3 regions of the Filimonas lacunae genome follow, and region 2 is predicted to be linked to each of the others. Evidence: riboswitches for the same ligand, from Rfam matches in the RefSeq annotation. Region 2 holds a riboswitch; each other region holds the start of a gene.

Region 1 (8,163 bases), 880 kb from region 2:
ATAAGGCATAGAATAAATCCCTCGCACGCAATTCTTCTTTACCGTGGTTTTTACGCAGGTCCAGGAAGTCAAAAATATCTGCATGCCATGGTTCCAGGTAAATAGCAAACGCACCTTTACGTTTACCACCACCCTGGTCTACATAACGGGCGGTATCGTTAAACACACGCAGCATAGGAATAATACCATTGCTGGTGCCGTTGGTGCCGCTGATATACGAACCGGTAGCACGGATATTGTGAATGCTTAAACCAATACCACCTGCGCTTTGCGAAATACGGGCGGTTTGTTTTAAAGTATCGTAAATGCCTTCAATGCTGTCATCTTTCATGGTTAATAAAAAGCAAGACGACATCTGGGCTTTAGGCGTACCAGCATTAAATAAGGTAGGGGTAGCATGGGTAAACCATCTTTCCGACATCAGATTATAGGTTTTAATCACCTCTTCTATATTGTCCAGGTGTATACCTACTGCCACGCGCATGTACATATGTTGCGGGCGCTCTACCACTTTACCGTTCAGTTTCAGCAGGTAGCTGCGTTCCAGGGTTTTAAAGCCAAAGTAGTCAAAGGCAAAATCCCTGTCGTATATAATAGTGCTGTCCAGCAATGCCGAATGCTTGCTGATTACGGCGTATACTTCATCTTCCAGTAAGGATGCTTTTAGCCCGGTTTTAGGTTCTACATAATTATATAGCTCCCCCATAGTGATGGAGAACGACTTTGTGGTATTCTTATGGAGGTTGCTTACGGCTATGCGGGATGCCAGCAAACTGTAATCCGGGTGAATGGTACTCATCGAAGCTGCCGTTTCTGCAGCCAGGTTATCTAACTCTGTGGTGGTAACACCGTCATAAAGTCCCTCAATTACCTTCATAGCCACTTTAGTGGGGTCTATGAATTTGCTGTTGAGACTGTAACACAGTTTCTCAATACGAGCTGTAATCTTGTCAAATTTTACTGATTCTTTTCTGCCGTCTCTTTTTATAACGAACATAGGTTACAGAATTTTGTGTTAGAGTTATTGGTTTGTTATTCGTTGTTCTCAGCGCTCAATTATTGTTCCATGTATATTAGAAATCCTCATCTGTTGAAAAGATCTCTTGCTCCTTCGAACTATTCACACCCGCTTTCTGGTAATCACCCACTCTTTTCTCAAAAAAGTTGGTTTTTCCCTGTAAAGAGATCATTTCCATAAAGTCGAAGGGATTGGTGGCGTTGAATATTTTAGGGTAGCCCAGTGCAGTAATCCACCGGTCGGCCACAAACTCAATATATTGTTTCATCAAATCGGCGTTCATGCCAATCAGTCTTACAGGTAATGATTCTGAGATAAATTCTTTTTCAATACGCACGGCATCTGTAATTATCTCCGTAACCCTTTCCTGTGATAACTTATTGCTAAGCATGCTATATAGTAAACAGGCAAATTCGCAATGCAGGCCCTCATCTCTCGAAATCAATTCATTGCTAAAGCTAAGGCCGGGCATTAATCCTCTTTTCTTTAACCAGAAAATAGAGCAGAAGCTGCCGCTGAAAAAGATGCCTTCCACCGCTGCAAAAGCTACCAGGCGTTCGGCAAAAGAGCCCTGTTCAATCCAGCGCAGTGCCCATTGTGCTTTTTTAGTAACCGCAGGTACAGTTTCAATAGCGTTGAACAGCTTATTTTTTTCGGCCGGGTCTTTAATATAAGTGTCAATTAATAAGGCGTAGGTTTCTGAGTGTATGTTTTCCATCATAATCTGGAAACCATAAAAACAACGTGCTTCGGGCAGCTGCACCTCGCTCATAAAGTTCACCGCCAGGTTTTCGTTTACGATACCGTCACTGGCTGCAAAAAATGCCAATACATGTTTAATAAAGTGCTGTTCCCCTTCATTCATTCCAGCCCAGTCTTTTAAGTCCTGCGACAAATCAATTTCTTCTGCGGTCCAAAAGCTGGCTTCATGCTGCTTATACATTTCCCATATAGCAGGGTACTTGATGGGTAATAAAACAAACCGTTCCTTGTTCTCCTGTAGTAATAATTCTGTTTCCATAAACCGGGCCATTTATAATATAATCAAATGAGTATCAATATATTTCTTAACCGGGCAGAGTGTAAGATCCTATGACTGTACGGGGGGAATTGTACAATGTTATGGTGTCTAAACTCCGACAAGCTTATGAGCGTAAGGGTTGTCAGTAATATCATTAAGGCCGAGTATCTGACTAATTCCATGCAAAACGGAAAACACAGTTGCGCCACAGCCCGGGAATCTCACCCGGTTCCTCTTTAAAGACGGATAGCATAGTGCCTTAATGTTCCTGCAATCTCGGGCAGAAAACAGGTAATGGGAAAGAAACTTATAAACAGGGTGTGCATACTTTTTACACAATAAACAGAACCCTCACTGCATAGGCATTTGGTAAAAATTCCCCTATTCAAGGGTGAAACATAGAAGGGGCATTACTGAAAATCGGGGAAGAATTTTTCTTTGAATAAGGTGTATTTGTTTTTGAGTTCCCGCATACAACCGATACAAAGGCAATCATTGTATTTCAGTGCAATATGATCGCGTTCGGCTTGGGTAAGGTGTAATCCGTTACACTGACAGTTGCTTACATCGCCTACTTTACATTCAAAGGGCTGCTGGCAGCGGGGACATATTTTGTTTTCATGTATAGGCATTCGTATTGTACTTTAAACCAGGTTAACTGCTATAGCAAATATACACTTCTGCTTCCGGGATGCCACCTGTATAAAAAGGGTTTACCTGTGTTATTAAGAACAAACAAATTCCGTTACTTTCAGCTTTCAACCTTAAAATCTTAACCAATGAATGTAACATTCAAGCGCAGAACTAAAAAAGTAATCATATATCTCACCATTCCTTTCCTGGTATTATTTGTTTTCAGGCTGTCATATGGCTACCTGGTTTCCTCCGTAGAGAGAAACAATTGGGTGGCCGATTCTGATTTCTTTAGCAGTATAGGGGAGTTAAGAAAAAACTATGCATCGGAAAAGGGTGGGAAACGGGTAAGTGCGCCTGATTGGGCCGATAACCAGAAATATGAAAAAACAGCTACGGTACAAACCCGTACTACCAAATTTGATGCAGATGCTGCTGCGGTGGATAGTGCAACCAAACAATTTAGTGCCGTAATACAATACGAGCAAAGTGTGGGAAATAAAGGTAGCCGACAGTTACATTTATCTATTGGTGTAGTACCATCTGCCTTTGATAGTTTTTATACGGCTATTCAAAAAATAGGCACCGTAAAAGAGCGGGAAGTGGTAAAAGTGGATAAAACCAATGAGTACCGCCAGCTGAACGCAAAAAGGGAGTCACTGGAAAAAACACTGGCCTCTTTACAGGAACTGAAATCGGAAAGCGGCGTAATCTCCGACTTTGTTACCCTACATGATAAAATTCTGGAGATAGAAAAGGAATTGCAGGAGTTAGGTGTAGAGTTGGGGAATTTCAATTCTGAAAATGAGTATTGCACTGTGAGGGTGTCTTTGTTTGAAGGTTCGGCAGGAAAAAAGGCCAGCTTTTTTACGCAAACTAAAAATACATTGGAGTGGACCATTCAATATTATACCATTCTGATTGCGGCACTTTTTGGAGCGTGTTGTGCAGCTACCCTGATCGTTCATATTGCTATTAAGCTGAATATTCTGAAAAGCGAAGTACAAAACTGATCATATTCATCCGCAAAACCCGTTCAACTTCCGCTCATCAAGTTTTAAGAAACATGCCGGCTATTCGGTTATTTTTGTTACATGGGAAAGCGCTTACTGATTCTATTGGCTGCTGCAATGCCCTTTGCGTTGTTTGCACAGGAAAAATGGGACCTTCGCCGTTGCGTGGAATACGCGGTAAAAAATAATATTTCTGTTAAGCAGGCCGATGTACAGGCCCGCATTAGTGAACTGCAACTAAAGCAGGCCAGAATGAACCGGTTTCCCAGTCTTGGGTTTTCTACAGGATTGGGGACACAGTTTGGGCGTTCTATTGATCCTACTACCAACCAATTTACTACCACACAATTATTGTATCAGAATTATGGATTGCAGGGGAGTGTACAGGTATTTGGATTTGGACAGCTCAAAAACAGCATTCAGGCCGCCAGATTTAATGCAGAAGCTGCTTTAAAGGATATAGAACGGGCCGCTAATGATGTATCTATGAATGTTGCCACTTATTATTTGCAGGTAGTAGCTTCTAAAGAGCAGATCAATATTTCAGAAGTTCAGATAAAGCAGGATCTGGCACAATATAAGGATACCAAAAGCCGTGTAGATGCAGGTGCGTTACCTGAACTCAACCTTGCAGAAATTGAATCGCAGCTGGCAACAGATAGTATTGCGCTGATTACGTCCAGAGCTACTTTTGAGCAAAACGTGCTTTCTTTGAAGGCACTTCTTAACATAGAAGCAGGAGATGCCTTTGAGGTAGATACGCCTCCTATGGAACAAATTCCTTTGGAAAATATTGCAGATATGCAGCCTGATATTGTATATCAACTGGCTTTAAACAATCAGCCGCTGCAAAAAGTAAATGAACTTAAAATAAAAGGAGCTGAAAAAACAATTGCAGCGTATAAATCGCAATTGTATCCTTCTTTATCGCTGGGTTATAGCCTTACGTCCCGCTTTTCCAGTTCATTGAAGTCTGCTACTAATACGATAGCCGGTTATGATTATTTGCCTTATTTTACGGATATAAATGGCCAGATATATCCTGTGCAAACACCGGTTTATTCCAGTTCTTATTCCCGTAAATCATTTGGCAAATGGTGGGATGGATATGGTTCTCAGCTGGATCAGAATTTTAACCAGTCCATAGGATTCACGCTAAGTGTGCCCATCTTTAATTCAGGCAACACTTATAAAGTCAATTATCAGCGTTCGCAACTGGATTTGAAAACATTGCAACTGCAAAAAGCACAGGCAAATCAGGATTTGCAACAGAATATTTATAAAGCTTACGTGAATGCAACATCGGCAATGCAAAAATTTTATGCAGGTGATAGAAGCGTAGCTTCTGCACAAAAAGCATATGACTTTGCCACTAAACGATATGAAGTAGGGCTATTGAGTTCAATAGATTTACTTACTAACCAGAACAACTTACTTAAAGCCAAACTGCAACAGTTAAGCAACCAGTATGAATATGTATTTCGCATGAAATTGCTGGAGTTTTACAAAGGGCAGGGGCTTAAATTATAATTCAATGATCCTAGAAACTGTTTTTGTATATGAGTAAAAAAGCAATATGGATTATCAGTACACTGGTGGTGTTGGTCATCTTACTGGTAGTTCTTAAAAAAAGTGGAGCGTTGGGTAAGGACGAAGGGACAAAAGTATCAGCGGAGAAGGCTGCTGTACGTTCTATTACAGAAACGGTAACAGCCAGCGGTAAGGTATATCCCGAGGTAGAAGTGAAAATAAGCTCTGATATTTCCGGCGAAATTGTAGAGCTCACAATTGCCGAAGGCGACACCGTGAGAAAAGGACAAATGCTGGCGCGCATTTATGCAGATATCTATGCTTCACAGCGCGACCAGGCAGCGGCTACCGTTTCCCAAACAGAAGCACAGGTAGCTAATGCGAAAGCACAGCTGGGAGCATTGAAAGCTACACTGGACCAGACAGAAGCGGCTTATAAAAGACAAAAAACATTGCTGGATCAAAAGGTGATTTCCCAATCTGAATTTGAGCAGGCATCACAGGCTTACTTTTCTGCCCAGTCCAATTATCAGGCATCAAAGGATAACATTAATGCAAACCTGGCAGGTGTGAGAAGTGCCCAGGCTAGTTTAAACAGGGCCAGTAAAGATGTAAGCAGAACTACTATTACAGCTCCTATGGATGGTGTGGTAAGTTTAATGCTGGTGAAGAAAGGCGAAAGAGTAGTGGGTACTGCACAGATGACCGGTACAGAAATGATGCGTGTTGCCGATTTAAACAGCATTGAAGTACAGGTAGACGTAGGCGAAAATGATATTCCTAAAGTGAAAATAGGCGACAGCGCTATTGTTCAGGTAGATGCTTATAATAACAGGAAGTTCAAAGGAATTGTATATAAAATAGCCAACCCTTCCAGCGCATCTTCCAGCACTACCAGTTCGGCATCTTCTTCAACTACTATCACCAATTACCAGGTGCATATCCGGTTATTGCAGGATAGTTATAAAGATTTGCTGGTGAAAGGCAAGGCTTTCCCTTTCCGGCCTAATATGACTGCCAGCGCCGATATTCAAACCAAAACACATGCACAGGCTTTGTCAGTGCCATTGAATGCGGTTACCACGCGTGATAAAAACAGTGATGATGCGGCAGGGAAAGACAAAAAGGAGAAAAAAGATAATGCAGATAAAGCTAGCACCTCTGGCAATAACGACGACGAAGTAAATAAAGATGACTTGCAGGAAGTGGTGTTTGTGCTACAGCAGGATGGTACTGTTAAAAAGGTGGTAGTGACCACTGATATACAGGATATCAATAATATTGAAATAAAAACAGGCCTGAAGCCAGGTGATGAGGTGATTAGCGGTCCTTATGATGTGGTGAACAAGCAGCTGAAGCAGGGTACTAAAGTGAAAGTAGTTCCGAAAAGTGAGCTGGTTCAGACTTTTAAAAAGAATTAAGACAAATCTCCCTATGTTTGTCGCCTGATTTATTGGTTTAAACAGGCGTGTTATGCAGTTTGGAATAATAGGAAGTGGAAGTTGGGCTACGGCGCTGGCGAAAATATTAACGGATGGCAAACATTGTATTGCCTGGTGGGTGCGTAATGCAGATACGGTGCAGCACATTCGCCAACGACACCATAATCCTCATTATTTAAGCTCTGCTTATTTCGATAACACCCTGCTTAACATGTACAACGATGTTAAGCAGGTGGTTGCCGAATCTGATGTAATAGTAATAGCAGTTCCATCTGCCTATGTACATGATGCCTTGCAGGCTTTGCCCGCAGATGCCTTTGCTGGCAAAAAGGTGGTTTCGGCGGTAAAAGGAATTTTACCTGGCAGCAACCAGCTGTTACATGAATACCTGGCCGAAAAGTTTCAATTAGATATTCATCATTACTTTACAGTACTAGGGCCTTGCCATGCAGAAGAAGTGGCGGCCGAAAAACTTTCTTATCTTACTTTTTCCGGATTAGATGAAAATGCAGCAGCTGAAATAGCGGCTTATTTCCACACTGATTACATTAATACTGTAGTAAATCACGATGTGGTAGGGGCGCAGTACGCAGCAGTATTAAAAAATATTTACGCATTAGGGGCAGGCATTGCACATGGCCTTGAATACGGAGATAACTTTTTAAGTGTTTATATCGCTAACGCAGCCAATGAGATGAACCGTTTTTTACAACGGTCTATCGAACATTACCCTGTTGGTGTAGAACGGGAAGCCATTAACTATACCGCTTCTGTTTACCTGGGCGATTTGCTGGTTACCTGCTATTCGCTATACAGCCGCAACCGTATGTTTGGAAACATGATTGGGAAAGGCTATTCTGTAAAAGCAGCTACATTGGAACTGAACATGGTGGCAGAAGGGTATAACGCCAGCAAGTGCGTATTCCATACCAACCAGCAGTTTGCAGTGGCGATGCCCGTTGCGGCCACCATTTACGAGATATTGTGGGAGCATTTGCCGGCGGCAGAAGGATTTGCTAAAATAGAAGCAGCCCTGGTATAAGCAGGCGCTAACAAAACAAGTCTGCTGCTATACCATCGGCTAAAAATTTGCCTGCATTGGTAATTATAAGGGTATCCTCCTGTTGCAGCATCAATCCTTGTTGTATGTATTTGGCTGCTCCTTTTTTCAGTTGCTCTACCGTTTTTTCGCCCGCCAGCCCCGGTTGAATTTCCTGTATCTTTTTTAAATGAAGCCCCTCCATAGTTCTAAGGCTGGTCATAATATATTCATTCAACTGCTGTTTGGTGGTTAGATACTCTACTTCAAAGGGAACTTCGCCTTTTTCCAGGCTTTGTGTATACAAGGTGTTATTCGCAATATTCCATTGGCGGCTAATGCCGTTAAAAGAGTGTGCGGAAGGGCCCACACCTAAATAATGGGTACCTGCCCAGTAATTGCTGTTATGTTTGCTACGGTAGCCGGGCCTGGCAAAATTGGAAATTTCGTAGTGTTCAAAACCCGCA
Region 2 (8,163 bases):
AAATAAAAACGGCCTGCAGTTGCAGGCCATTTTTGTAAAAAGGGTGTTTTCTCGTGTAGAACCGCGTTCTACTGGATATGTAAGTCAGCAGCGCCCAAAATTTCAGTGGATACTTCGCCTACAACAGCATTACCTGCACCGTTTTGCCCGGTATACACCTTTACAAAATCAATTTGCGTAAGGCTTACACTGGCACCATTGCCGTTCACTGCCTGCGAAATATCAAAGCTATTGTACTTATTAGTGGTATAGTTATCACCCGAACTCCAGCTATCTGCATAGCCCCTGGTAAAGGAAAGGTTCGTATACGACCCGGAAGTGTTGACAAGTGTATTTCTTAACAACGTGCCCGTAAAGCTCACCGAATCCTGACCTGTTATAAACAGCGGATAATAGTTGGCCTGTGAATGATAGATATTCACCAGTACCGAATCAGTTTTGCCCCGGCTATCGCGCCACAATACGTTTGCCCGCTTTTTCGGGTTGTAATAGGTGATGGTATAATGTTTAATAGTAGCATCACTGGTATATTCACTGCCTGCCAGTTCGTACCACTCGTCGTCGGGCAAACCGTTACTATTTACATCGCGACTTACCATTACAATACCCGGCTCGGACCATTCTGTAGCAGGTGGCGGCAATGGATTGCCATAAATGGCAATGTCAGCACCATCACTATTTTGCACCGCATGATCAAAGCCAAATACAATATACCCGCCATAAGCGCCTAATGACACTGTACCGCTGATACCACCAATTAAAGTAGCAGGAGCTTTATCAATGCCCCAGGTGCTGTCGTTGATAAGCTGCCCCGGTGCAGGCACGTAAGCATATACTTTACTGATATAACGACTGCGCCCCACTGTTTCATCCTTATCTTTTTTACAAGAAACCGCTACAACGCCTGCGCACACAGCCAGCAGGTATATCTTTTTTGGTAAGCCCCAATTCATGATGCTTTATTTATATGCTTATAAATTTAAAAACACACAGTTTTGTGGTGCTTTGCTGGTAGCAAACTGAAACTTCAGTTTACCTGCAGAGGAGAATACATATACCAGATCTTTACCGGCAGCGTAACCAGCATTGGCAACATATACATCTCCATTGGATGGATTTACAGTAGCAGCATAAATGTTGCTAGGGGTAGTGCCATCAGTAATAAAGCTGGTGCCTTCGCCAGTTGTTACATTGTAGCTTTTTATGAACGAACCAGTGCCATCATAGCCTGTTGCATATACAGCATCCGCACCTGCTGTAAACCAGCTGATATTGGCATCTATAGTTTTTGCCACCACATCAGTAGCGCTACTGATAACAGATACAGAAGCTGCGATATCATCATAATTACCGGCTGAAGCCACAAACACAAATCCGCTGCCTGCTGCAACTTTAATAGGACTAAAACCTACACTGATTTGACCTGTTTTTTTAAAGGTGGCAATGTCAATTACCGAAACAGAAGAATTATTGGTAGAAGGCAGTGTATAGTTATCTGAATTAGCAACATACAGCTTGTTGCCGGATGCAGCAATACCTTCCAGTACACCATCTGTTTGCACAGTAGCATCTATTTGTAAAGAAGAAGTATCTATACGGCAAACCATACCATTATAGCAGGAAACATAAGCTTTGTTGCCATTGAATGCTACAAAACGGGGCTGATAAGCCCTGGTACCAGAAGCGAAAGATATTTTAGATAACAGTTTGCAGGTTGCCACATCTATTACCAGCACATAAGAATCGCTTAAAGTAGCAGTGTCTTTACCGCTTACGGTGCAATACATTTTACCGCCATACTGTTTTAAATCATTAGCGCCGTTACCCAGTTTGGTGCCGTTTACTGTTTTATAATAGTTCCAGTCAACGGTTTGCGTGCTTGCATTATAAAAGGCGATAGCACTGCTATCTGTTTCAGAAAAGTTCCCTTCTGTTAACACATATACACCACTAACGGCTGGTGCAGCATCATCTTTTTTAGAACAAGAGAAGAACACAGCAGCTAACATGGGTACTGCGAAAAGTAGCTTTTTCATTTTTGCTTTTTTTACTTTTTCTATTTGGTTATAAAGGCTATATGTGCGGGTATGTCTCCGGCCGTTACCGACCATTTCTTTTTACCCGTTTTATCAAAACAATACAAAGTGCCCGAGCTTACATAATCTTTGGCATCTGTTACAAATATGTCGCGGTTAACAGGGTTTACCGCAATGCCATAAGGCACTTTAATAGACGCTGCCGTTCCATCCGTAATAAAGCTTTTGCTTATAATGGTTTCTGTTTGCACATTCACCAACGCATAGCTGATGGTGTTGGAATTTGTGTTGGCATTCCATTCTGTACTTAACACATAAGCCGAATCGCCTTGTATACAAAGATTACTGGCGCCCAGGGCAAAAGAATCTTTTACGGCATCGGTTTGTGTGTTCACTACAAACAGCCTGGACGATACACCGTAATAACTGCCACGTGAGGTAACATAGATATCGCCATGCCTATCCGCTTTTAAACGATGCAGGTTAATAGCCACATCAATGCGTTTGGTTTCGGTAAAGCTGGCGAGGTCTACTACCGACACGGTACGATCGTAATTAGCAGGCGTGTAGCCACCGGAATTGGCTACATATAATTTACCGTTCACCACCGCCATTTCTTCTGGCTGGCGGCCCACATTCACTTGGCGGGTTATTTGCAAAGTAGCGGTGTCAATTTCAGCCACAAAACCTGCACCTGCATTAGCATTGCCTGCCGTGCTGGCATAAGAGCTTACATACGCCTTGCCATTGTAAAAGGTGATATACCGACAGTTTTGTATGGCAATTACTCCCACACGTTTGGCCGTGGTTACATCCATCACTTCCACCTTATCGCTGAGGTTAATAACGGCGTATAGTTTGCCGCCATATACCTGTATATCATTTCCCACATCCCCCAGCTCTTTGGTGGCAGTGGGGTTTATTTGCGGGTAAATATTGCGATAGTAAACGCCGGTGTTATAATTAAACCTGTCCAGCGATGCTTTGTTCAAACCCATGTCACCTTCATTCAACAGGTAAAAGCCATTGCCTGTTGCTACATCCGGCGATTGCACACTTATCTCTTCCTGTGTAGCCACGGGCGTGTCTTTACGACAAGCCGTTGCCAGCAGCACAATGGCTGCCATCAGTTTCGGGGCTATCTGTTTCATTCGCTTCATGTGTTGTTATCATTAATAATGCACACTCAAAGAGATGCGATAAAAACGTCCCGGCATAGGGAAGTTTCTAACTACATCATAATACTGGTTACATACATTGTTTACTTCCAGCATCAGCCTACCTGTATACTTTTTATACCGGAAGCTTTTGCCTGCTGATACATCATGTGTATACCAGGGTTGCAGGTAGTTGGCAGCAGTATTCTCTTTTTGGAAATACCGCCCACCTGTGTATAAAAAGCTATAGTTGAGCATCCAGGTTTTATAAGTAATGCCAGCTATGGCAGAACCACTGTTCTCAGGTGTATAGATGATCTGATTTTTATAGTAAGGATCGGCAGGGTCGCTTACATCCTGAGCCTGTTGCCAGGTATAGCTGGCACGGGTAGTGAGCTCCCAATGCTGCGCAGGTTTATATACGCCCTGCATACTTACATCCAGCCCCTTAATCTGTACCTTATCCAGGTTCATGATAGTCCAGCGAAACAGCCTTCCGCTGGGGCTGGCAATAATTTTATCTTTCACCCGGTTGTAATAAGCATCCACCTGTGTAGTCAATAATAGTTTGTTAGCGGCCAGGTATTTTGCGTAGGTAATGCCCAGGTTGTATTGTTTGGCAAACTCCGGCTTTAAGCTGGTGTTACCCACTTCGGTATAATAGAGATCGTTAAAAGTGGGCATGCGAAAGATGTTTTTATAAAACGCCCGCACATGAAACGCAGGAGAAGCAAATGGCTGCCACGAAGCAGAGACAGCCGGCGTTAACTCCTGCCTGTTGCCCGCAGGTACGCCCGTACGCACATTTTCATTTACAAACGTAGCCAGTGCGCTGCCTTGTATGTCTATTCGTGCAAAATGCAATTGGCTGGCTAAGGAAGCCAATGTGGTATAACGTGTAGGATAAGCGAAATTATACAGGTTAGCATTCATGCTATTCCGCTGAAAGTCGCCGGATAAAGCCACATCCCAGAAGGAGGTTAATTGATAGTGATTGGCAGCAGAAAAATAGAATTCATTTTGCCGGTAGTAATTATTCAGGTAACCGCTGGTGGTTACAATTTCCTGGTCGTTGTAATGGGTGTAGTCATAAGCATATTTGGCATTCAGCATCAGGCTGTATTTGCCGGTGATATTCTTTTTCCACGAACCTTGTGCAAAAAAGCTTTTATCCCACAGGCGCTGCCCGTGTTCAAACTTATTGGCTACTACTGCCCCGGGAAGGCCGCGTGCCGAGGTATAATAATAGGCTTTTACTTTCCATTCGCTGCTGTCTTTACCCGTGCCATCCAACCCCGCTTCCAAACGCCAGGAGTTTACATCGGCATTGTAGCGGGTGGCGGTGGTATCATATCCCCCTTCCATCGCATACCGGAACGGATAGCGCCCATTGGCATTGGTCCACTCACCACTAAAAGAAGCACTGGTGCGATGAGAAAGCTTTTGTTGCCATAACACCGAAGGATTTACCAGGCCAAACGAACCGGTTTTATATTTCGCGCTCAGATGTATGGTTTCGTTGGCGGCAAATACCGGTTTACGCGATTGCAGGTAAATAGCATTGCCCGATGCAAATGCCTTAGCTGGCTGAAACACCGCATCTTTTTGTCCGCTATACAGCGAAATCTCTTCTATATTATCCAGCGAAAAACGTCCAAGGTCTATCTGGCCGTTCTGAGCATTGCCTAACTGAACCCCATCGTAAAAAACACCCGTATGGTTACTACCCATGCTGCGCACGTTGATGGTTTTAAGCCCCCCCACACCGCCATAGTCTTTTAACTGTATACCCGAGAAAAAGCGAACAGCGTCTGCCACAGATAAACTATTGAGCCGTTGCAGGGTTTCGCCCGACAGGGTTTGTGCAGGCGTGAGTGAAGTAGTGGGCAGTTTGCGAATAGCATTTACCCGCACCTCGGCCAGTGTATCTTTTGCATGCATTACCTGCTGCGCCAACAGGCTTCGGAATGGAAGCATGCCCGCGCTGAGTAAAAGCCACTTAACAGGTACTATTCTTTTCATAATTATTTTACTACAGGCACGACAGCAAAATATCAGGCCGTATAGGTAAATGATAGTTCATGCTTGTATCGTTCCTTTCGGAAAAACGGAATACGGTTTACCGTTGCAGCAGCAACAGCTAACAGGAATAAAAAATAAAAAATTGCTTTTTGACCTTTCTATCCAGCTTCAATCCCCGAAAGCGATGAATATCTATCTGCAACGGGCAGGTCTTCTGACTTGTTTGCTGTTGTATCACCTTCCCATAGCCTTAGTGGCTACAGTGGTATTGTGGAATAAACAGCGGCAATAATGAGTTGCCTGGAAACTTACAGCTGCGGGACAGTTCCGGATTTACACCGGATTCCCTTTTAATACATACCTTCCGAACAGGAAGAAATGTAACCTGATGCGGAGCAAAGGTAATATTTTAACAAAGCGAATACAGGTGAAAATCAACTAAATGTTAACGTTTGGGCAGTGTTTACCTTTAAAAAAAACTATAAAATAACCTTCAAAAGCTTAAATAAGTCGCAATTAGGCAATAAATTTACCAGAATCGACATTATAGTCACGGTATCACCAATTAATAACCCCCAATCAAAAAAGTGAGCTTTGATGAAAAGAGTAATGATTATTGCAGCGGTATGTTTTAGTGCTTTTACATCTATTGCGTTTAGCTACACCAGTAAAGAGAGGTTTACAGACGACAAAAAGAAATTTGCTTCCCTGCTGGGCGATAAAACCGCCAGCGCGCAAGGCCAGAGAATGGCAGACTCTATTTACAGCGGTTTACACCTGGATTCACTGGGTCTTTCACACGACGCATTTTTTGAAGCTTACAAAGGCTATCAGTTCATGTTAAACAAAAACATGCTGAAGAAACCAGAATTATTAACCATTTGTGATTTAAGCCAGAGCAGCACCCACAAAAGATTGTATGTATTAAACCTGAAAACAGGAGAAGTGCTGTTTAATACTTATGTTTCGCATGGTAAAAATTCAGGTAGCGAGTTTGCCACCACCTTTTCTAACCTGAACAGCTCGCACAAAAGCTCGTTGGGCTTTATGGTAACCGGCGAAACTTACAGTGGTAAAGCAGGTTTTAGCATGCGTCTGGATGGTATTGAAAAAGGCATTAACAACAATGTGCGTATGCGTGATGTAGTAATGCACGGCAGTTGGTATGTAAACTCCAACAGGGCAGATGAAGGTCAGGCAATGGGCAGAAGCTACGGTTGCCCGGCGGTTCCTTATGCAGAACACAAGGATATTATCAATGCTATTAAAGATGGCAGCTGTTTCTATATTTATCACACAGACAGCTGGTATCATCACAGTTCTCAGGTATTGAACGCCGATTTCAGCTGGCCAGCTTTACAGCCTGCCCTGGCTGAAAACGCACCAGCAGCTCCCGTAACCACAGTAGCAGCAAAAAGCTAATTATAACCAGTTTCATAATTCACAGGCCAACCTTAGGGTTGGCCTTATTTTTTGCCATAGAAATCCTGCATTTTTTAGCAAAAACCAAAACCAGTTCGTTTTACATAAGCAAAAAACAACAAGTGTAGTTTGCCTATACCCGCACTGAACTCACCCTTATCTCACCCTATACCCGTAAAATAGAATACTTTACTAACCGCCATAGCAAAAAACACATTTTCACCCTACTTATTACAGCATTAAAACATATGATTTAACTGCCATATCCTGCCTCTCTAAATGGATGTGTTAATAAATTAAAAAGCCGGCTGCTAAAAACAACCGGCTTTTTAATTTATTGCTTATCAGCACCTACCACAAAAACGAAACAAAATAGCCTATCAGTTGGCAGGCTGCGCCAACAAAAAAGCCTAAATACACTTCGCGGGTAGAATGATCATTAAGTATTAAACGTGCAGAACAAACAGCACCAGCCACAATCATCACAATCGACACATCTGCGCCCAGGTGGGTTTTGTAGTAGAAACAGGTGAGTAACACACCGGTAAGCACACCAGCTACTCCCATAGCATGCATGCTTATTTTTTCAAAGTTGTTAAAGGAAAGTCCACCTACGGTAGTTAAAAAGATACCCAGGAAGAAGAACTTTAAAACAGCAGGCTGATCTTTAAAGTTTTTACTCAGGTACCACATCCACCAGTAAAAGATCATGATAATGATATAGGGAACAATGCGGTCTTTCTGGGTTTTAAGCCTGATGCCGGAAATGAATTTCAATCTCCACATTAGAAACACCGCTATACCTGGTAAAAAAGCAGTGGTTACAAATACCCCTATCAACCTCAGTTGCAACATTTTACCTTCCAGTCCCGGAAATTCAACCGGAAAACGCTGTATCAGCCAGTAATAAAAGAAAGTTGGCAAAAAAAGGGGATGCGCTACATAACTTAATAAAGTAGCTACCCATTTCACGGGTTTCGGGGCTACATAAGGCGCTTCCGATTCATTCTCAACACTCATCGTCAATGGTTCCATATAATATTAAAGCTCTTTACGTAGCCTGGCCACGGGTATGTTCAGCTGCTCCCGGTATTTGGCAACTGTGCGGCGGGCAATATTGTATCCTTTTTCCTGTAGTAATTCGGTCAGGCGTTCGTCGCTCAACGGCTTACGCTTTTCTTCGCCTTCAATTAAGTCGCTCAGAATTTTCTTTACCTCACGGGTGCTTACTTCTTCACCGCTTTCGGTACTTAACGATTCGCTAAAGAAGAATTTAAGACGGTAGGTACCAAACTCGGTTTGCACAAACTTGCTGTTGGCCACCCGGCTAACGGTAGAAATATCCAAACCGGTTACCTCGGCAATGTCTTTCAGAATCATGGGACGCAGCGAAGTTTCATCACCTGTAAGGAAAAACTCGCGCTGGTAGTTCATAATGGCGTCCATTGTGCTAAGCAGGGTGTGTTGCCTTTGCTTAATCATATCAATGAACCATTTGGCAGAATCTATTTTCTGCTTAATGAACA
Region 3 (8,163 bases), 870 kb from region 2:
TGTCCTTCCAGTATATCAGCCACCGTGTGCTAAGATGGACGGTGGTGCCGTTTTTAATGCTACTGGTGTTTTTGCTGAATATAGCACTGGTGGCTATGGGGGCTACGGGTATTTATCTATTACTGCTGGTGTTGCAGGTTCTGTTTTACGGTGCAGCTTTACTAGGCTGGATATTAGAAAAAAAGCAACTCCGTATGAAGCTGCTTTTTATTCCATTTTATTTCTGTATGATGAATTATGCGGTTATCGCAGGCATTCGCAGGTATTATTCCGGTAATCAAAGTGCCGCCTGGGAAAAGGCTAAAAGAAAATAAGCTTACACATTCTCTTTTTGAAAAAGGGCTGGTATTGTTTTCAGTACCAGTCTTATATCATTCATTACACTGTGGTTGCGTGCATATACATTGTCCAGCATTAAACGCTCTTCTTCCGACATTTCACCCTTACCTCTCTTCTCTACCTGCCACAGTCCGGTAATACCGGCAGGGGCCAGAAAGCGAAGTGCATATTTATCAGTGGTTAACTTCTCGGCTTCATATAAAGGAAGCGGTCTGTTGCCCACAATGCTCATATCTCCTATTACCACATTCCATAACTGCGGAAGCTCGTCAATGCTGGTATTACGCAATATCTTACCCACCTTGGTAATGCGTGGATCATTTTTCAGTTTAAAGAAAGCAGAGCCAGAAGCCGATTTTTTAGAGTTGCGGTATTGTTTCTCGCACCAGGTATTTTTATCAGAATACAGTGGAAACTGACACTTGCTGCCTGCTTTTATACAATCATCGCAAAGCGTTTCCGTAAACACATCTGTGCTTTCTTCTTCACTGGCTTTATCGTATTGGTTTAAGTGTTTCAGGTCTTTCAGCCTTTTATCGGCATTGACATACATCGACCTGAACTTGTAAAACTTAAAAATATTATAGCCATTACCTACCCGGTAGGAATAGTAAAAAACAGGGCCTTTCGATTCCAGCTTTAAAGCGAGGAATACCACCAGGAATACAGGCGACAACATCAACAATGCACCACCTGCAAACACAATATCAAAAATTCTTTTACCTAAAGGAGTTTTATATTCTTTAAAAAGGTTGGACTGCTGGTTTTGTGGCCGGTTATGAATAAGGTGTCCATGCTTTAACAGGAAGTCAATACGTGTTTGAACGGCTTCTAAATGAAAGGGAAGCGTAAATACATCTGCCACACCTGCTTTTAAAGCTACCTGCATCAGGTTGCTATTGGCATGTTCGCATAAAATAACTACCGGCACTACGGGCAGTTTTTTCTTTTGGAGGGTGCCTAGTAAAGAAACGCCTGCGGGTGCTATAATTTCACTTTGCGTGATAATGCAGCTGATATTGATGCGCTGTTTTTCCCATCTGGAAACCAGCTCGGTTTCGTTGGGAAAGTGTAAAAACTGGAGATCAGGGAAGGCGGCCGATAACTGCTCTGAAACATCAGCAGAGCAATTAATTGCTGCTATTACAGAACCGGCGATTTGAACAGGAGCGTCGGTCATACGGTACATTTAATTTCAGGCAACCAGTTTGCCGTTTCTTTTTAGTATTAATTTCAATCTCACCTCCAGCTCTTTAGGGCTAAAAGGTTTCACAATATAATCTTCAGCGCCTGCTTCATAACACTTAATGCGGGTTTCACTATTGTCTTCGCCAGATAGCATTACCACAGGTATGTCTTTGAAAAAACCGCTCGACTTTACCTGCTTTAATAATTCCAGACCACTGATTTCCGGGATATTTAAATCTGAAATGATAATATCGGGGATGCTTCCCTGATGTAAAAAGGATAAAGCATCAGCAGCGCTGCCAAATACGTTTAATTCAAAGGTTTTTGACAAAAATTTGCTCAAAACCATTTGAATAGAAGGGTCGTCTTCTATGATGAATAATTTGGGAAAAAGAGAATTATCAGGATTCATAGTTATAGGGAGTTCTTTCTTTTAGAATTAGAGATACAAAAATAGTTGAGTTGACCTCGCTAATGAAATCTCAAGGTTAAATAAACATATAGTTATTATTAAAATGAGCTGAAAGGCTGCATTTATTTTGTCAAACTGCCAAATGACGAGATGTTAGTGGCAAAAATTTTCACCCCAATAGCCAAAAGCACCACCCCAAAAAACTTTCTGACAGCAGTAAGGCCGTTTTCGCCAAGCACTTTCTCCAGCCATACTAAAGAACGCAATACCGTGTAAATTATAACAAGGTTGATGGCAACTCCTATTACAATGTACAATTCTCCATAGTTGGCTTTTAACGACATGATGGTAGTAAGAGTTCCGCTACCAGCTATGATAGGAAAGGCAATAGGCACAAATGTGCCTGATTTGGCATTCGCATCTGCTTTAAAAATTTCATGCCCCAGCACCATTTCCAGGCCCAGCAGGAATATTACAATAGAGCCGCCTACAGCAAAAGACCGGATATCCAGGCCCAGTATTTTCAAAAACTGCTGACCTACAAACAAAAAAGAGATCATTAAAACGCCGGAAATAATGGTAACAGGCATGGCGCGTAGCCCACCCATTTTCTCTTTCATGGAAATAAGCAGCGGAATGGACCCTACAATATCTATTACCGCAAATAGCGTAAATGTAATAGTAATAATCTGATCAAGATTTATGGACATAGGGAGGGCTTTATACAAACATACTAAAAACAGGCTAAATACCTGCAATGCATACTGTTTGGGCCCTAATATGCCGGAATACCGGGAATGGCTGTAGAATTTTATCAACAATGTTGGGCCTTTAAAAAGGAACACCTGTAAAACCCGGCTACATTTACATTCCCGGCAGTTTTACTCCTTGCTGTTTAAGGCCATCGATCAGTTTTTCCTGTAAGGCCAGTCGAACATCATGAAAACCATGCGCATCTACCCAGGCATTTACAATAATCTTATAGCCATCTCCTTCTATTGCAGATACGCCTACACGTGGGGTGGGCTCCTGTAACACTTTCTTATTTTCTGCAATTACCTGTTTTAACACGCCTTCTGAATTTACATAATCAACAGTAAAGGGAACTTTTATTTCAATGTCCATCCTGCGCTTGCCTTCACTGCTCAGATTTACAATCAGCTCGTTAGATAACTTACTATTAGGAATAATGACAGTTCTGTTATCGTAGGTGGTTAACACGGTATAAAAGATCCTGATATCTGTTACAGTACCTTCCTGGCCTTGTGCAATAATGTTATCGCCTACTGTAAAGGGTTTCATAATCAGTATAAGAATGCCACTGGTAAAGTTTTGCAGGGTACCACTTAGTGCTAAGCCAGCAGCTACGCCTAAAGCGCCCACCAATGCTGCAAAAATGGTTAGCTGAATTCCCAGAATCTGCATCACAAGCAATATCAGCACTATTTGTAAGGCGGCCGTAATCATACTGCGCATAAAAGGCCGTAAAGAAGGGTTTACATCCTTATTGTGCATAGTGCTGGCAGTTCTCTTTTTCAGAATGCGTATAAGCCATTGGCCCACAAGAAAAACGAGGATAGCTATAAGAATCCTCGGGCCAAAAGTGATAAGCCAGTCATAAGCTTTATCATAGAATTTGTCGATGTTGAATTGCATAGGGCTTTTAGCCAATGGAGAAAAAAACTATGCCATTTTGCAACTACCCTTAGGTAAGGGGGGCGGCTATTGCTGATATCTGGATATCTTAAATCACTCAATAGGGAGTAATATTTTTATGGCAGTTAGCTATTTCCAGGTGTTATATATCCCGGCAGCATCGGGATTTAAAGAGTTTGAGCCCAACCAAAGCGCTGATATTTACAAACTGTATATACTATCTATGGGAGATCTGTTTCACGATCTTATACAGGATCAGTACCATTATACAGTGTACGATTTTGCGGGCGATGAAAATATGCTGGAAGTGATAGGGCTTACACCCATGAATAAAGAATTTTTATCTCCTGCTAAAATGCTGGAAGACCTGGAATACTACAACAGGCTGATTATTTACCTGGAGCAGGAATGCAAATCCGGTAAAGAAGAAGCCCTGTTACAAGAGCTGAGGTTATGGAGTGTAGATGTTGCCACATTGGCGATTATGAAGCAGGAGGCGGCAGCATTAACAGCCGTATGCCATTATGCACTACTTCATAACTGCAGCATAAGGTTTGGTATTAATAACCCATAAAAAAGCGGTATTACAGTACTACTGTAATACCGCCGTAAAAAAACGTCCTCTTAAGCAACTACCACACCGGCTTTAGCTCTTGCTTTTGCAGCAGCTTCCACCATGTTTTGTAATGCTTGTTTGGTTTCAGGCCATTTGCGGGTTTTTAATCCACAATCGGGGTTCACCCATAAATGTTCTACAGGAATTACATCCGCCGCTTTTTGCAGCAGTTGCTCCATTTCCTGTACGGTAGGTACACGGGGGGAGTGTATATCGTAAACGCCGGGGCCAATTTCATTCGGATATTTGAAATCTGCAAAGGCGTCCAGCAGCTCCATTTGTGAGCGGGAAGTTTCAATGGTAATGACATCTGCATCCATTGCGGCAATGCTGTCGATAATATCATTGAACTCGCTATAGCACATATGCGTATGTATCTGGGTGCTGTCCTCTACACTGCACGACGAAACTTTAAACGCCTTCACTGCCCATTGCAGATAAGCGGCCCAGTTTTCTTTGCGTAATGGTAAACCTTCTCTGATGGCAGGTTCATCTATCTGTATCACTTTAATACCCGCTTTTTCCAGGTCGCTTACTTCATCCCGGATAGCCAGTGCAATTTGCATGGTAGTGGTTTCCCGTGGCTGATCGTCACGGACAAAGCTCCATTGCAATATGGTAACAGGGCCTGTTAACATACCCTTCATGGGTCTGTTGGTCAACGATTGTGCATAGCTGGTCCATTCTACAGTCATAGGCGCTTTACGCTCTACGTCTCCAAAAATAACCGGAGGCTTTACACAACGGGAGCCATAACTCTGTACCCATCCGTTTTTAGTGAATACATAACCTTCCAGTTGTTCGCCAAAGTATTCCACCATGTCGTTACGCTCAAACTCTCCATGCACTAACACATCAATGTTCAACTCTTCCTGCATTCTTACACAGGTTTCGGTCGAAGCTTTAATGGCAGTGTTATAAGCTTCCAGTGTAATACTGCCTTTTTTCAATTGTGCACGTAACTGACGTATATCGGCTGTTTGAGGGAAAGAACCGATGGTAGTGGTAGGAAACAAAGGCAGCTTTAGCAGTGCCTGTTGTTGTTGCCTGCGGCTTGCAAAAACCGAGTTACGATGGGCATCTGCATCTGTAATAGCAGCTACTCTTTCTTTTACATGCGTTTTGTGAATCAAAGGAGAAGTGCGGCGGCTGGCAATGGCTTGCTTGTTCTCGTCCAGCAAGGCGGCGGCACCTGCAGCGTTGGTTGCCAGTTGTTTCAGGGCAACCACTTCCTCTACCTTTTGCTTAGCAAAAGACAACCAGTTTTTAATTTCGGCGGGTAACGCTGTTTCAAAAGAAAGATCGCATGGTACATGCAATAAAGAGCAGGATGGCGCAATCATAATACGATCGGTGCCAATCGCTGCTACTGCTTTCTGAATCAGCTTCAATGAGTTTTCAAAATCGTTCTTCCAGATATTCCGGCCATCAATTACGCCCAGCGATAACTTTTTGTCGCTTTTCGCAAAGTCAGTTGCCAGAATATCATCTAATTGAGAAGAGCATCTTACCAGGTCCAGGTGAATGGTTTGTACCGGTAAACCCAACACAGTGGTCAGGTTTTCGCCGTAACATTCAAAGTAGCTGGCTAATAAAATAGAAATTCGTGGTGTTACTTTAGATAGTTCATTATAGGTATAGACAACGCCCTTACGTTCCGCGTCAGTAAGATTTAAGCTCAGGTAAGGCTCATCAAACTGTATGGTACGAATGTTTAATTCATCCAGCTGCTGCATCAGTTTTTTATAAACAGGTAACAGATTTTTCAGCAGGTCAATACGGTGAAACCCTTCTTCTTTTTCCTTGCCACATAATAAAAATGACACAGGTCCTAATATCACAGGTTTAGGTTGTATCCCTGCCTGGATAGCTTCGCGGCACTCATTTACAATTTTGTCCGAAAGCAGGTTAAACTGCTGGTTGGCATAAAACTCAGGTACAATGTAGTGGTAGTTGGTATCAAACCACTTGGTCATTTCCATGGCAGTAATGTCATAACCATCTTTTTGATAGCCACGGGCCATGGCAAAAAGAAGATCTGTTTCCGGAAACTGCTGTTGCTCTACCAGGGGGTGAAAACGCTCAGGAATGGCGCTTACTGTTAAACACATGTCCAGTACCTGGTCATAAAACGAAAAATCGTTACAGGGAATCAGGTCAATACCTGCCTGTTGCTGTAATAGCCAGTTATGCCTGCGTATCTCTTTTGCAGTTAACTGAAGGTCGCGAAGTGTACTCTCACCAGCCCAATAGCTTTCACAAGCCTTTTTGAGTTCGCGGTGGCCACCAATACGTGGGTAGCCCAAAATGTTAGTGAACATGTTGTTTGTTTTAACGTGAAACAATTCAAACATGCTCTTTGCCAGCAAATGTTTACAGGATAAAAGAGGAGTAGGAGTAAGGACAAGACAAAGCACAGCCCTGCCATATAAAGGGGCTGATTATGCACTTATCAATTACTGACTACGCTTTATATCGTGAAAGCATTCATCATTTACAATAAAAAAGGCAAGTATCCTGGCTTGTTTTCTGTAGAGCGCCTTCCCACTGCGCCATTGCGCACTGTAGTGGCGTGATTGCTGTACAGCCGTTGACAGAGTGTAACCCCATCATCGGAATAAACTTACAGTAGCACGTCTGCCCGTGATTTACACACGGTTCCTTATTAATCCCGCTTTTGGCGGAAACCTTTTACTGAATTGACCTTATAACAAAGAACACAGGGCAAAGGTAGGGACTGGCAGGCAATTAATGGAAAAAGATCATTGGGCCAAAGACATGCAGGCGGCAGAGTATTGGGGCGTATGCTTACCGATACACGAAAATCATACGTATTTGATCAGGAACGAATACCCCGTAAATGCAGTAGAAGCAAGGATCTCTGTTTCAAAAACAGCTGTTAGGTGTGCCTGGTTGCTTTAAAAAGGGAGCTTTCCGAAGCCTCATCCTATAGAGCGAGTTGCTCGCTCTATAGGATGAGCTGCTCGTCTGTTGTGCTGAGCTGCTTGCTCTATAGGATGAGCTGCTCGTCTGTTGTGCTGAGCTGCTTGCTCTATAGGATGAGCTGCTCGTCTGTTGTGCTGAGCTGCTCGCTCTATAGGATGAGCTGCTCGTCTGTTGTGCTGAGCTGCTTGCTCTATAGGATGAGCTGCTCGTCTGTTGTGCTGAGCTGCTTGCGCTATAGAACGAGCAGCTCAGCACAACAGATCAGTTGCCTGTACGTTAGAATACGCGTTGGGATTGAAGGAATCGGTGGCCTGGCAGATGGAATGAGCATAAAAAAAGCATGCTCCGGGTGTCTGGAAGTGCTTTCCCATACCTCGTCCTATAGGACGAGCAACTCGTAAGTGCAAGCGAAGCGCCCGTTTGTTAGAATAGGAGGGCGGAAAGTGCAACTCTGTTTTAACAGTTATTGAGGACACTTGCTGCTGTTGCGCTTTGTTTTTTCTGCTATTAGGCTGACTAAAAAGGTTCAGCTTAAAAAAGTTGGGGCCGACCTTTTTAGGGCCGACAGCTTCTTTTTCTAAAGCTTAGCCTTTGGGATCAGCCCCCAAAAAGGCCCATATCGATAGATATGGGCCTTTGATATTTAGTAGGAGTAGTAAGCTTATGAGCTACAAGCTTCACAGCTGCCATCTATGGGGCAAGCCGCACCGGTAATCTCTTCATCAGAAGCTGGTGTTGCAGCCTGGTTTCTGTTGTTTAAAGGCTGCATTTGCACACTGCCTTGTTTTTCTACAGTAAACTGAACTGCTTGTGCAGCTGCCTGGGTACGTAAGTAGTACATACCGGTTTTCAGGCCTTTTTTCCAGGCATAGAAGTGCATGCTGGTTAATTTAGCCTTGTTCGGTTGCTGAACAAACAGGTTTAATGATTGAGATTGACAGATATAGGCACCACGGTCGGCTGCCATATCAATCAGTGTACGTTGCTTGATCTCCCAAACAGTTTT

What was found. Region 2 has a riboswitch for cobalamin ahead of FLA_RS26725 (TonB-dependent receptor). Riboswitches for the same ligand answer to the same signal wherever they lie in the genome.
Region 1: linked by a shared signal. The riboswitch ahead of FLA_RS30405 (ribonucleoside-diphosphate reductase small subunit) and the one ahead of FLA_RS26725 (TonB-dependent receptor) in region 2 are both predicted to bind cobalamin.
Region 3: linked by a shared signal. The riboswitch ahead of metE (5-methyltetrahydropteroyltriglutamate--homocysteine S-methyltransferase) and the one ahead of FLA_RS26725 (TonB-dependent receptor) in region 2 are both predicted to bind cobalamin.

The regions. Positions count from the first base shown of each region.
Region 1 covers NZ_AP017422.1:7,657,893-7,666,055, forward strand. Annotated here, with positions in the region: gene FLA_RS30400 (ribonucleoside-diphosphate reductase subunit alpha) at 1-997, opposite strand, end outside; gene FLA_RS30405 (ribonucleoside-diphosphate reductase small subunit) at 1,074-2,039, opposite strand; cobalamin riboswitch at 2,181-2,316, opposite strand; gene FLA_RS30410 (cysteine-rich CWC family protein) at 2,450-2,671, opposite strand; gene FLA_RS30415 (DUF4349 domain-containing protein) at 2,819-3,685, shown strand; gene FLA_RS30420 (TolC family protein) at 3,767-5,215, shown strand; gene FLA_RS30425 (efflux RND transporter periplasmic adaptor subunit) at 5,245-6,636, shown strand; gene FLA_RS30430 (NAD(P)H-dependent glycerol-3-phosphate dehydrogenase) at 6,689-7,699, shown strand; gene hemW (radical SAM family heme chaperone HemW) at 7,707-8,163, opposite strand, start outside.
Region 2 covers NZ_AP017422.1:6,779,051-6,787,213, forward strand. Annotated here, with positions in the region: gene FLA_RS26705 (DUF3820 family protein) at 1-1, shown strand, start outside; gene FLA_RS26710 (hypothetical protein) at 69-953, opposite strand; gene FLA_RS26715 (YncE family protein) at 972-2,036, opposite strand; gene FLA_RS26720 (YncE family protein) at 2,057-3,187, opposite strand; gene FLA_RS26725 (TonB-dependent receptor) at 3,209-5,215, opposite strand; cobalamin riboswitch at 5,403-5,619, opposite strand; gene FLA_RS26730 (murein L,D-transpeptidase catalytic domain family protein) at 5,813-6,637, shown strand; gene FLA_RS26735 (hypothetical protein) at 6,989-7,672, opposite strand; gene rpoN (RNA polymerase factor sigma-54) at 7,679-8,163, opposite strand, start outside.
Region 3 covers NZ_AP017422.1:7,648,690-7,656,852, forward strand. Annotated here, with positions in the region: gene FLA_RS30365 (glycosyltransferase family 2 protein) at 1-314, shown strand, start outside; gene FLA_RS31995 (sugar transferase) at 317-1,519, opposite strand; gene FLA_RS30375 (response regulator transcription factor) at 1,535-1,939, opposite strand; gene FLA_RS30380 (MarC family protein) at 2,062-2,649, opposite strand; gene FLA_RS30385 (mechanosensitive ion channel family protein) at 2,804-3,595, opposite strand; gene FLA_RS30390 (hypothetical protein) at 3,714-4,169, shown strand; gene metE (5-methyltetrahydropteroyltriglutamate--homocysteine S-methyltransferase) at 4,220-6,532, opposite strand; cobalamin riboswitch at 6,702-6,918, opposite strand; gene FLA_RS30400 (ribonucleoside-diphosphate reductase subunit alpha) at 7,819-8,163, opposite strand, start outside.